DNA from 4 places in the Leclercia sp. W6 genome. Region 4 is predicted to be linked to each of the others. Evidence: predicted binding sites of a transcription regulator. Region 4 holds the regulator's gene; each other region holds the start of a gene.
What was found. The regulator Fur, encoded in region 4, represses iron uptake genes when iron is present. The targets are predictions, from matches to a motif close to ATAATAATGAGAACNACTATCAA.

Region 1 (2,196 bases), 840 kb from region 4:
ACGCCACCGCTCAGGGTGATCGCGGAGAAGTCGTAGCTACTTTGCAGGAACGGGGCGAGGTTAGTGATGCTGTAGCCCGGATAGCGTCCTACGTTATAGGCATTATCCAGCTTCATTCCCCCGCTGGCCGCCGCTTTGTTGAGGTCGAAAAATTGCTGGTTGGCGTCGAAAGTTTCATGCTCGGCATCCACACCCCATGTCAGCGTCAACGCCTCCACCGGCTTGCTGTTGATGGTGAGCTTGCCGCCGTAGAAATCGGTTTTTTGCTGCGACGCGCCAATGCTGGTGACCCGACCGCCGGAAAGGGTAGGGAAGGGGTAATAGGTCAGGCTCTCATCGCGGTAGTAAATCTGGGCGAGCAGATCCTGGCCCCAGAAATCGGTATTGGAATATTGCAGGTTAATCAGGTGACGTTCGGTGCCGGGAATACGGTCGGAGTCGAGATTGTTTTTGTTATAGGCGTTGCCCGCGCCCGTTACTGCCGAGAAGTTCTCGCCCAGATAAAGGCCGTGCTTACCGTCAGATTCACTTTTGTAATACTGGGTGGTGAGCTGCAACTGCTGATGATCGTCGATATTCAGCGTGCCGGTGCCCATCACGTCCAGACGGTCAGAGTATTGCAAACCGGTCTGGGTGTTATCAATGATCACCTCATCGCCATTGCCATCGTACCAGCCGCCAAAGCGCTGATAAGCCACTGAAAGACGTCCGGAAGCGTTATCGTTACCACCGCTGACCGCCGCTGCGACGTTCTCGTCATTATCGTTATGGCTGTTAAAGCCCGTTTTCAGGCCGGTCTGGAACTCCACTTCCGTTTCCGGCTGGCCCTTTTTGGTCACGATATTGATTAAGCCGCCGGTGCTGCCACCGCCGTAGAGGGAGGTGGCGCCGGAAATGACTTCGATGCGGGAAATATTAAACGGATCGATAGAATCCAGCTGGCGGCTGTCGCTGCGCGAGGAGTTTAAACGCACGCCGTCCACCATCACCATCATGGATCGACCACGCATATTCATCCCGTAGTTGGTGCGCCCCTGGCTGCTGACGTCCATGCCGGGAATTAACTGCGCCAGCACCTCTTTGAGCTCCTTACCCCCCTGAACCTGCTGTTCAATTTCAGCCTGTTCCACAACCCAGGTGGTCTGTGCCATGTCGGCGATGCTGTGATTGGTACGGCTGGCAGCGACCACCAGCGTCTCATCTTTTTGTACTTCAGCAGAGGCATTGGCGGCCAATGTCATGAATAAACATGAACTTAGCGCGCGATAACTGTGCGATTTCATTATTGTGATCATCCTGATTTTTCAACGTGCCGGAGGCATGGACGCCCCGTAGCGCAAAAGCATCACCGCAGAGGTGATAGTGATTATCAAGATGATATGAATAATCATTTCAATGTAAACAGGTAATGTTAAAAATTGTTTCTATAATGGCATGATATTTATGGGGTTTTTGTAGATGAATGGAAGCTCGAACCCCTGCTTAAGTGGGGCAATATCAGAGGTTGACCCACGCGTGTCGCCGTCGTCACGACAGTAACCGCTTGCTATGGTGATGAATCATACCCGCCATTATCTGGAAGGGATCTCAGCATCGCTGATCCTGCGCTCAGGCTTCATTTTTACAGGGCTCAGCGATTACCACAGGTTTTCTGAGCTTTTCTGACAACAACAGGCTCATCAGCGCCAGCAAAATAAAGGAGATTGATATGCCGACCAGCCCGTAAAACCCCGCCAGGGGATAAACCCACGAGGCTACTGCCGAGCCAAAGCCGATGCCGCCGAACATAAAGGCGCTGGTCAGCGCCAGAGCGATACCACGGTGGCGGACAGACGACAGTTCAACGATCCTGCGTTGCTGACTGGGCCAGAGCAGATCGGTGGCAAAGGCCCAGACAACGAGCATCACCAGCAATACGCCCAACATTTTCGGCAGCAGGGCAATCAGCACGGTGTCTACAACCAGCAGCGTCATGCCCGCCATCAACAACCTTTCAGACGTGAAGCGCGCGGCGGCTCGGGTGACCCAGAGGTTGCCCAGCACGCCAGCGATGCCCAGTACCGCAAGCGCTGCGGAGAGAGCCTGTGTCCCGCCGGTGTAGGTATCGCGTATGAGCGGGGCGATGAACGAATAAAAGCTGTAAACGCCGGAGGTAATGAAAAACACTACCAGGAATGCCGTCAGGTATTTGCCTTG
Region 2 (2,196 bases), 2.1 Mb from region 4:
TTATAGGCGATAAAGTTCTCAGACTGACCGAGGATCAGGGAACTTACGGCGTTGAAAGATTCCAGTTTGCCCATGCCGTTCACTTTAGACAGCACGGTACCAATAGCGCGGATGACAATCGGCAGAATGCGGATGTGCTGCAGGATACCGATCAGGGCAGAGATAAAGACGATTGGGCACAACACTTTCAGGAAGAAGAACGCCAGACCTTCGTCGTTCATTTTACCGAACACGAAGTTGGTCCCTTCATTGGCGAATCCGAGCAGTTTTTCAAACATCTCGGAGAAGCCTTTTACAAAGCCCAGCCCCACGTCTGAGTTCAGGAAGAACCAGGCGAGCAATACTTCAATAACAAGTAACTGAATGACATAGCGAATGCGGATCTTTTTGCGATCGCTGCTGACCAGCAACGCAAGCACGGCAACGACAACAAGTGCCAGGACAAAATGTAGGACGCGGTCCATATTTGCTCCAAATATGAGGCAGGTTTAATTTCGCTGCACATTCTATGAAACAAGCGTAAAGAAAACGAGATCAAAGCCACACTATCGTTGAGTCCTGTGACGAGTCTCAAAAATAGTGACATACGATACATTTTCGTTATGTTATGTAAATGAGTTAAAAGTTAAGTTTGTGTGCTACGCTTCACAAAGGCGCGTGCTTCTGCCCGCTATCGATAGACCATTCCAGCCTGCTAATTGTTCTTCGCTATCACTGCAATCACGATAATCCTTCTAAATGAACTTGATAATCATTCGCATTTTGATAGCATTTAACATAGCAAAGGCTATATTACTGAGGCAAAAATGAGCAACAGTCGCGTTGATGAGAGTAGCAGTGGTAGGGCTGCACGCAAAATGCGGTTTGCATTAATGGGACCTGCGTTTATTGCCGCCATTGGCTATATCGATCCCGGTAATTTTGCGACCAACATCCAGGCCGGAGCCAGCTTCGGCTATAAACTTTTGTGGGTGGTAGTCTGGGCCAACCTGATGGCGATGATGATCCAGGTGCTGTCAGCAAAACTGGGCATTGCCACCGGCAAAAATCTCGCGGAGCAGATCCGCGACCACTATCCGCGTCCGCTGGTCTGGTTCTACTGGGTGCAGGCGGAGATTATTGCCATGGCGACCGACCTGGCAGAATTTATCGGCGCGGCGATTGGCTTTAAGCTGATCCTCGGCGTGTCGCTGTTGCAGGGCGCGGTATTAACCGGTATCGCCACCTTCCTTATTCTGATGCTGCAACGACGCGGGCAAAAACCGCTGGAGAAAGTGATCGGTGGCCTGCTGCTGTTTGTGGCGGCAGCCTACATTGTTGAGCTCATCTTCTCTCAGCCTGATCTGGTGCAGTTGGGTAAAGGGATGGCGATCCCGAGCCTGCCGACCACCGAAGCGGTGTTCCTTGCGGCTGGGGTACTGGGCGCGACCATTATGCCGCACGTGATCTATCTGCACTCCTCGCTGACCCAGAATCTGCATGGCGGTTCACGGCAGGAGCGCTACTCCGCGACGAAATGGGACGTTGCCATCGCCATGACCATTGCCGGGTTTGTTAACCTGGCGATGATGGCGACCGCCGCAGCGGCATTCCATTTCAACGGCCATACCGGCGTCGCCGATCTGGATCAGGCGTACCTGACGCTGGAACCGCTGCTGAGTCACGCGGCGGCAACTATCTTTGGCCTGAGCCTGGTGGCGGCGGGTCTCTCTTCCACCGTTGTAGGGACGCTGGCAGGGCAAGTGGTCATGCAGGGATTCGTGCGCTTCCACATTCCTTTATGGGTGCGCCGTTCGATCACGATGCTGCCGTCGTTTGTGGTGATCCTGATGGGACTGGATCCGACCCGCATTCTGGTGATGAGCCAGGTCCTGCTCAGTTTTGGTATTGCACTGGCGCTGGTGCCGCTGCTGGTCTTTACCAGCGACAAGAAGCTGATGGGCGATCTGGTTAACAGTAAGACGGTGAAACGGACGGGGTGGGCGATCGTCGTGCTGGTGGTGGCGCTGAATCTGTGGTTACTAATCGGGACCGCATTGGGATTGTAAAAAAGGCGCCGGGAGGCGCCTTTTTCGTATCAGTGACGGTGACCGTGTCCGCCGTGACCATGCCCGTGACCGCGGCCTCGTGGGCCTCGATGATCGTCACGATCGCTCCAGCCTGCGCGATAGCCGCGCTCATAGGCTTTACGTTTAT
Region 3 (2,196 bases), 2.2 Mb from region 4:
GCCGCGGCTGGTCATATAGGCGGTGTCGGCATCCACCATCTGGCCCATCAGATAGGCGTTCTCACGCAGCTGCTCCCAGCAGCGGGCGTTGGAAACCGCGGTACCAATCATGCCGTCAGAGTGGCCAATCAGGTACTTCGTCGCCGCCTGAATCGAGATGTCGATACCAAAGTCGAGCGCCTTGAACAGCACTCCCGCCGCCCAGGTGTTATCAATCATGATGATAGCCTCCGGCGCTTTGCTGCGTACCGCCTGCACAATGGCTGGCACATCATGCACTTCCATAGTGATAGAGCCGGGTGATTCGAGGAACACAATCCGGGTGTTGGGCTGGATCAGATCGGCGATGTTCGCGCCAATCTGCGGATCGAACCAGTCGGTAGTGACCCCCAGCTTGCTGAGGATTTTGGTGCAGAAGTCCTGGCTTGGCTCGTAGGCGGTGTTGGTCATCAGGATATGGTCGCCCTGCTCAACGAAGGCCAGAATGGTATTGGCCACCGCCGCGGCACCGCAGGGGAAGAGTGCACAGCCCACGCCGCCCTCCAGCTCGCACATCGCTTCCTGTAACGAGAAATGGGTCAGCGTGCCGCGACGCCCGTAAAACAGTTCACCGTTGGCCCGGTTACGGGTGGCGTGCTTTTTCGCCTCCACGGTATCAAACACCAGCGACGAGGCGCGCTGGATGACGCTGTTCACGGAACCAAGGGTATATTTTTTACTGCGTCCCGCCTGGACAAGGGTGGTATCAAGATGCTTCTCTTTCATGTCTGCGCAACCTGTTTTTATACGTCTGGACGTCCACACTACCACGAAAGTAAAAATGGTCACGTTAGCGGTAGTGGGTTCAGCGGAAAATTTTTTAAAATTTGTTTCCGGGAAATTTTTCCTGCGTAAGCGCAAGGAAAATGAAACGAATTTACGGCACTATGTAAATACTAATGAGAACTACTATCAATTCGACGTTGTTTTGATATTATTATGCTCAGATTTTGTGATTTGCGTCCTGGAGATACCGAGTGGGTAATAATTTGATGCAGACGGACCTCTCCGTCTGGGGTATGTATCATCATGCCGACATCGTGGTGAAGATTGTCATGATCGGCCTGATTCTGGCGTCTGTCGTCACCTGGGCTATTTTCTTTAGCAAGAGCGTAGAGCTTCTTTCCCATAAACGTCGCCTTAAGCGCGAGCAGCAGCAGCTGGCCGAAGCCCGCACCCTGAATCAGGCGAGCGACATGGCCGCCTCTTTCCAGGCGAAGAGCCTGACCACCCTGTTAATCAACGAAGCGCAGAACGAGCTCGAACTTTCTGCAGGTAGTGAAGACAACGAAGGGATTAAAGAGCGTACTGGTTTCCGCCTTGAGCGTCGCGTTGCGGCCGTTGGCCGTCATATGGGACGGGGTAACGGTTACCTGGCGACCATCGGCGCGATTTCGCCGTTCGTCGGTCTGTTCGGTACTGTCTGGGGCATCATGAACAGCTTCATCGGCATCGCCCAGACGCAAACTACTAACCTTGCGGTTGTGGCGCCCGGCATCGCCGAAGCACTGCTGGCAACGGCCATTGGTCTGGTGGCAGCAATCCCGGCAGTCGTTATTTATAACGTCTTCGCCCGTATGATTGGCAGCTACAAAGCGACCCTCGGCGACGTAGCCGCCCAGGTTCTGCTGCTGCAAAGCCGCGATCTGGATCTCAGCGCCAGCTCGGCTAAGCCGATTCGTTCTGCTCAGAAATTTCACGTAGGTTGATTCGTCATGGCAATGCGTCTTAATGAAAATCTGGACGATAACGGCGAAATGCACGAAATCAACGTGACGCCGTTTATCGACGTTATGTTGGTTCTGCTGATTATCTTCATGGTGGCGGCGCCGCTGGCGACCGTAGACGTGAAGGTGAATCTGCCTGCGTCATCCAGTCAGCCGCAGCCGCGCCCGGAAAAACCGATTTATCTCTCTGTCAAAGCCGATAAATCTATGTTCCTCGGCAACGATCCGGTGACCGATGAGTCGGTGATCCCGGCGCTGAACGCCCTGACCGAAGGCAAGAAAGACACTACCGTCTTCTTCCGGGCTGACAAGACCGTCGACTACGAAACCATGATGAAGGTAATGGACACGCTGCACCAGGCGGGTTACCTGAAAATTGGTTTAGTCGGCGAAGAGAAAGCGGCGGCGAAATAAAGAGAAACGGCAACCC
Region 4 (2,196 bases):
AACCGGCAGACTGGCTGATCAACAGCGCGGGCCAGCGTGAAGATATTGCCTCTAACAAGATTAAAGAGTCGGCCTACAGTCTGGATGCGATCTACACCCTTCAGGATGGTCGCGCGAAAGGAACTATGTTCAAACTGCACTTCACGCAGTATGACAACAATTCCGATATCCCAAGCTACGGCGGCGGTTACGGCAACATCTTCCAGGATGAGCGAGACGTGAAGTTTATGGTTATCGCCCCGTTCACCATCTTCTGATGACACATCCGGCGGGGGATAACCCCGCCGACCGGAGACTGCTATGCTGAAAAAAATCGTACTGGTCGCGCTGGTGGCATCAGGACTGACCGCCTGCGCGCAACCTCAGACCCAGAAAGAAGATACCCGTCTGAAAGAGGCCTACAGCGCCTGTATCAATACCGCTGAAGGGTCGCCAGAGAAGATCGAAGCCTGCCAGAGCGTGCTGGACGTGCTGCGCCAGGAGAAGGCGCACGAGCAATTTGCGACGCAAGAGACCGTTCGGGTTGCGGATTACCAGGCCTGTATCCAGGCGCGTAAAACGGGTAACAATCAGGACGTGACCAAAGACTGCGATAAAATCTGGCAGGAGATCCGCAATAACAACAGCAAGTAATCGGCTGTTTGCCACGCCCGATGGCGCTACGCTGACACGGGCCTACAAATGCGTAGGTCTGTGTCAGTGAGGCGCCACCGGGCTTTTTACATAATGACAGGCAAAAAAAAGCCAACCGTCAGGTTGGCTCAGAGTATGCGGATGAATTATTTCGCGTCGTGCGCGTGGTCATCTTCGCGGCAGTCGCCTTCGGCACAGTGGCCATACAGGTAGAGACTGTGGTTGGTCAGACGAATGCCGTGACGGGCGGCAATTTCACGCTGACGTGATTCGATAGAGTCGTCGCTGAATTCGATCACTTTGCCGCAATCCAGGCAAATCAGGTGATCGTGGTGATGCTGCTGCGTCAGTTCAAATACGGATTTCCCGCCTTCAAAATTGTGACGCGTCACGATGCCTGCATCGTCGAACTGGTTCAGTACACGGTAAACGGTAGCCAGACCAATCTCTTCGCCCATGTCGATCAGACGCTTGTATAAGTCTTCCGCACTGACATGATGGTTATCCGGACCCTGAAGCACTTCCAGGATTTTTAACCGTGGAAGCGTGACTTTCAGTCCGGCCTTCTTTAATGCGGTGTTGTTGTCAGTCATGCGGAATCTGTCCTGTTGCTAAACGATTCACTTCTAAAGAAGAAGTGACAGAAAATGCACCTGGGAAATGCGTCTCATTATAGAACTGCCATGACCTAATGAAAACTGCAAGTCTCAAGTAAAGTATGCTTATAAAAACGTGGTACCGCCAACAAACTTGTTACAGGGTGACCCGTTTGAACCTGGATCATTGTACAGGTATGGCAGGAAAAGTTAAAAATTTGTAGCAATTATTTTGATTGATATTACCTATCAATGCGGCGCAACTTCAACGTTGCGCCGCAGCATTTCAGGCGTTGAGGATATCGTCGAGATGCAGCTCTTCGCGAACCTGCTTAACCCATTTCTCTACGCGCTCAGCGGTCAGTTCAGGCTGACGATCTTCGTCGATGGCGAGGCCCACGAAGTGATTATCATCGGCCAGACCTTTTGAGGCTTCGAAGTGGTATCCAGCAGTTGGCCAGTGACCAACGATCACGGCGCCGCGCGGCTCAATGATGTCGCGAATGGTGCCGAGAGCATCGCAGAAGTACTCGGCATAGTCTTCCTGATCGCCACAGCCGAACAGGGCAACCAGTTTGCCGTTGAAATCGATCTCTTCCAGAGACGGGAAGAAGTCGTCCCAGTCGCACTGCGCTTCACCGTAGTACCAGGTAGGGATGCCCAGCAGCAGAATATCGTAACCTTCGATATCTTCTTTGCTGCTTTTCGCAATGTCATGCACATCGGCAACGTCTTTACCTAGCTGTTTTTGAATGTTTTTTGCGATATTTTCGGTATTACCCGTGTCGCTGCCAAAAAAAATGCCGATGATTGCCATGAGTAAAATAACCTCTTGAAACTTAATGGTATGGTGGCGCAATTTAGCCACGGATAAGGGCAATCATAGCAGAACAGAGAAGCCTGCGGAAACTGCAATCACCCAGGACTGCACTCTGTGCTACATGAAAGCAATAAGAAGGGGAGTTTT

Region 1: the regulator Fur is predicted to act here: its motif matches at 1,357-1,379, upstream of DVA43_RS07275 (TonB-dependent siderophore receptor).
Region 2: the regulator Fur is predicted to act here: its motif matches at 745-767, upstream of DVA43_RS01295 (Nramp family divalent metal transporter).
Region 3: the regulator Fur is predicted to act here: its motif matches at 933-955, upstream of exbB (tol-pal system-associated acyl-CoA thioesterase).

Annotation. Positions count from the first base shown of each region.
Region 1 is NZ_CP031104.1:1,490,128-1,492,323, reverse strand. Features, by position in the region: gene DVA43_RS07275 (TonB-dependent siderophore receptor) at 1-1,283, opposite strand, end outside; gene DVA43_RS07270 (MFS transporter) at 1,609-2,196, opposite strand, start outside.
Region 2 is NZ_CP031104.1:247,786-249,981, forward strand. Features, by position in the region: gene DVA43_RS01290 (NupC/NupG family nucleoside CNT transporter) at 1-464, opposite strand, end outside; gene DVA43_RS01295 (Nramp family divalent metal transporter) at 807-2,048, shown strand; gene ypeC (DUF2502 domain-containing protein YpeC) at 2,078-2,196, opposite strand, start outside.
Region 3 is NZ_CP031104.1:4,500,265-4,502,460, forward strand. Features, by position in the region: gene metC (cystathionine beta-lyase) at 1-765, opposite strand, end outside; gene exbB (tol-pal system-associated acyl-CoA thioesterase) at 1,017-1,748, shown strand; gene exbD (TonB system transport protein ExbD) at 1,755-2,180, shown strand.
Region 4 is NZ_CP031104.1:2,328,516-2,330,711, reverse strand. Features, by position in the region: gene chiP (chitoporin) at 1-257, shown strand, start outside; gene chiQ (ChiQ/YbfN family lipoprotein) at 301-633, shown strand; gene fur (ferric iron uptake transcriptional regulator) at 780-1,226, opposite strand; gene fldA (flavodoxin FldA) at 1,516-2,046, opposite strand.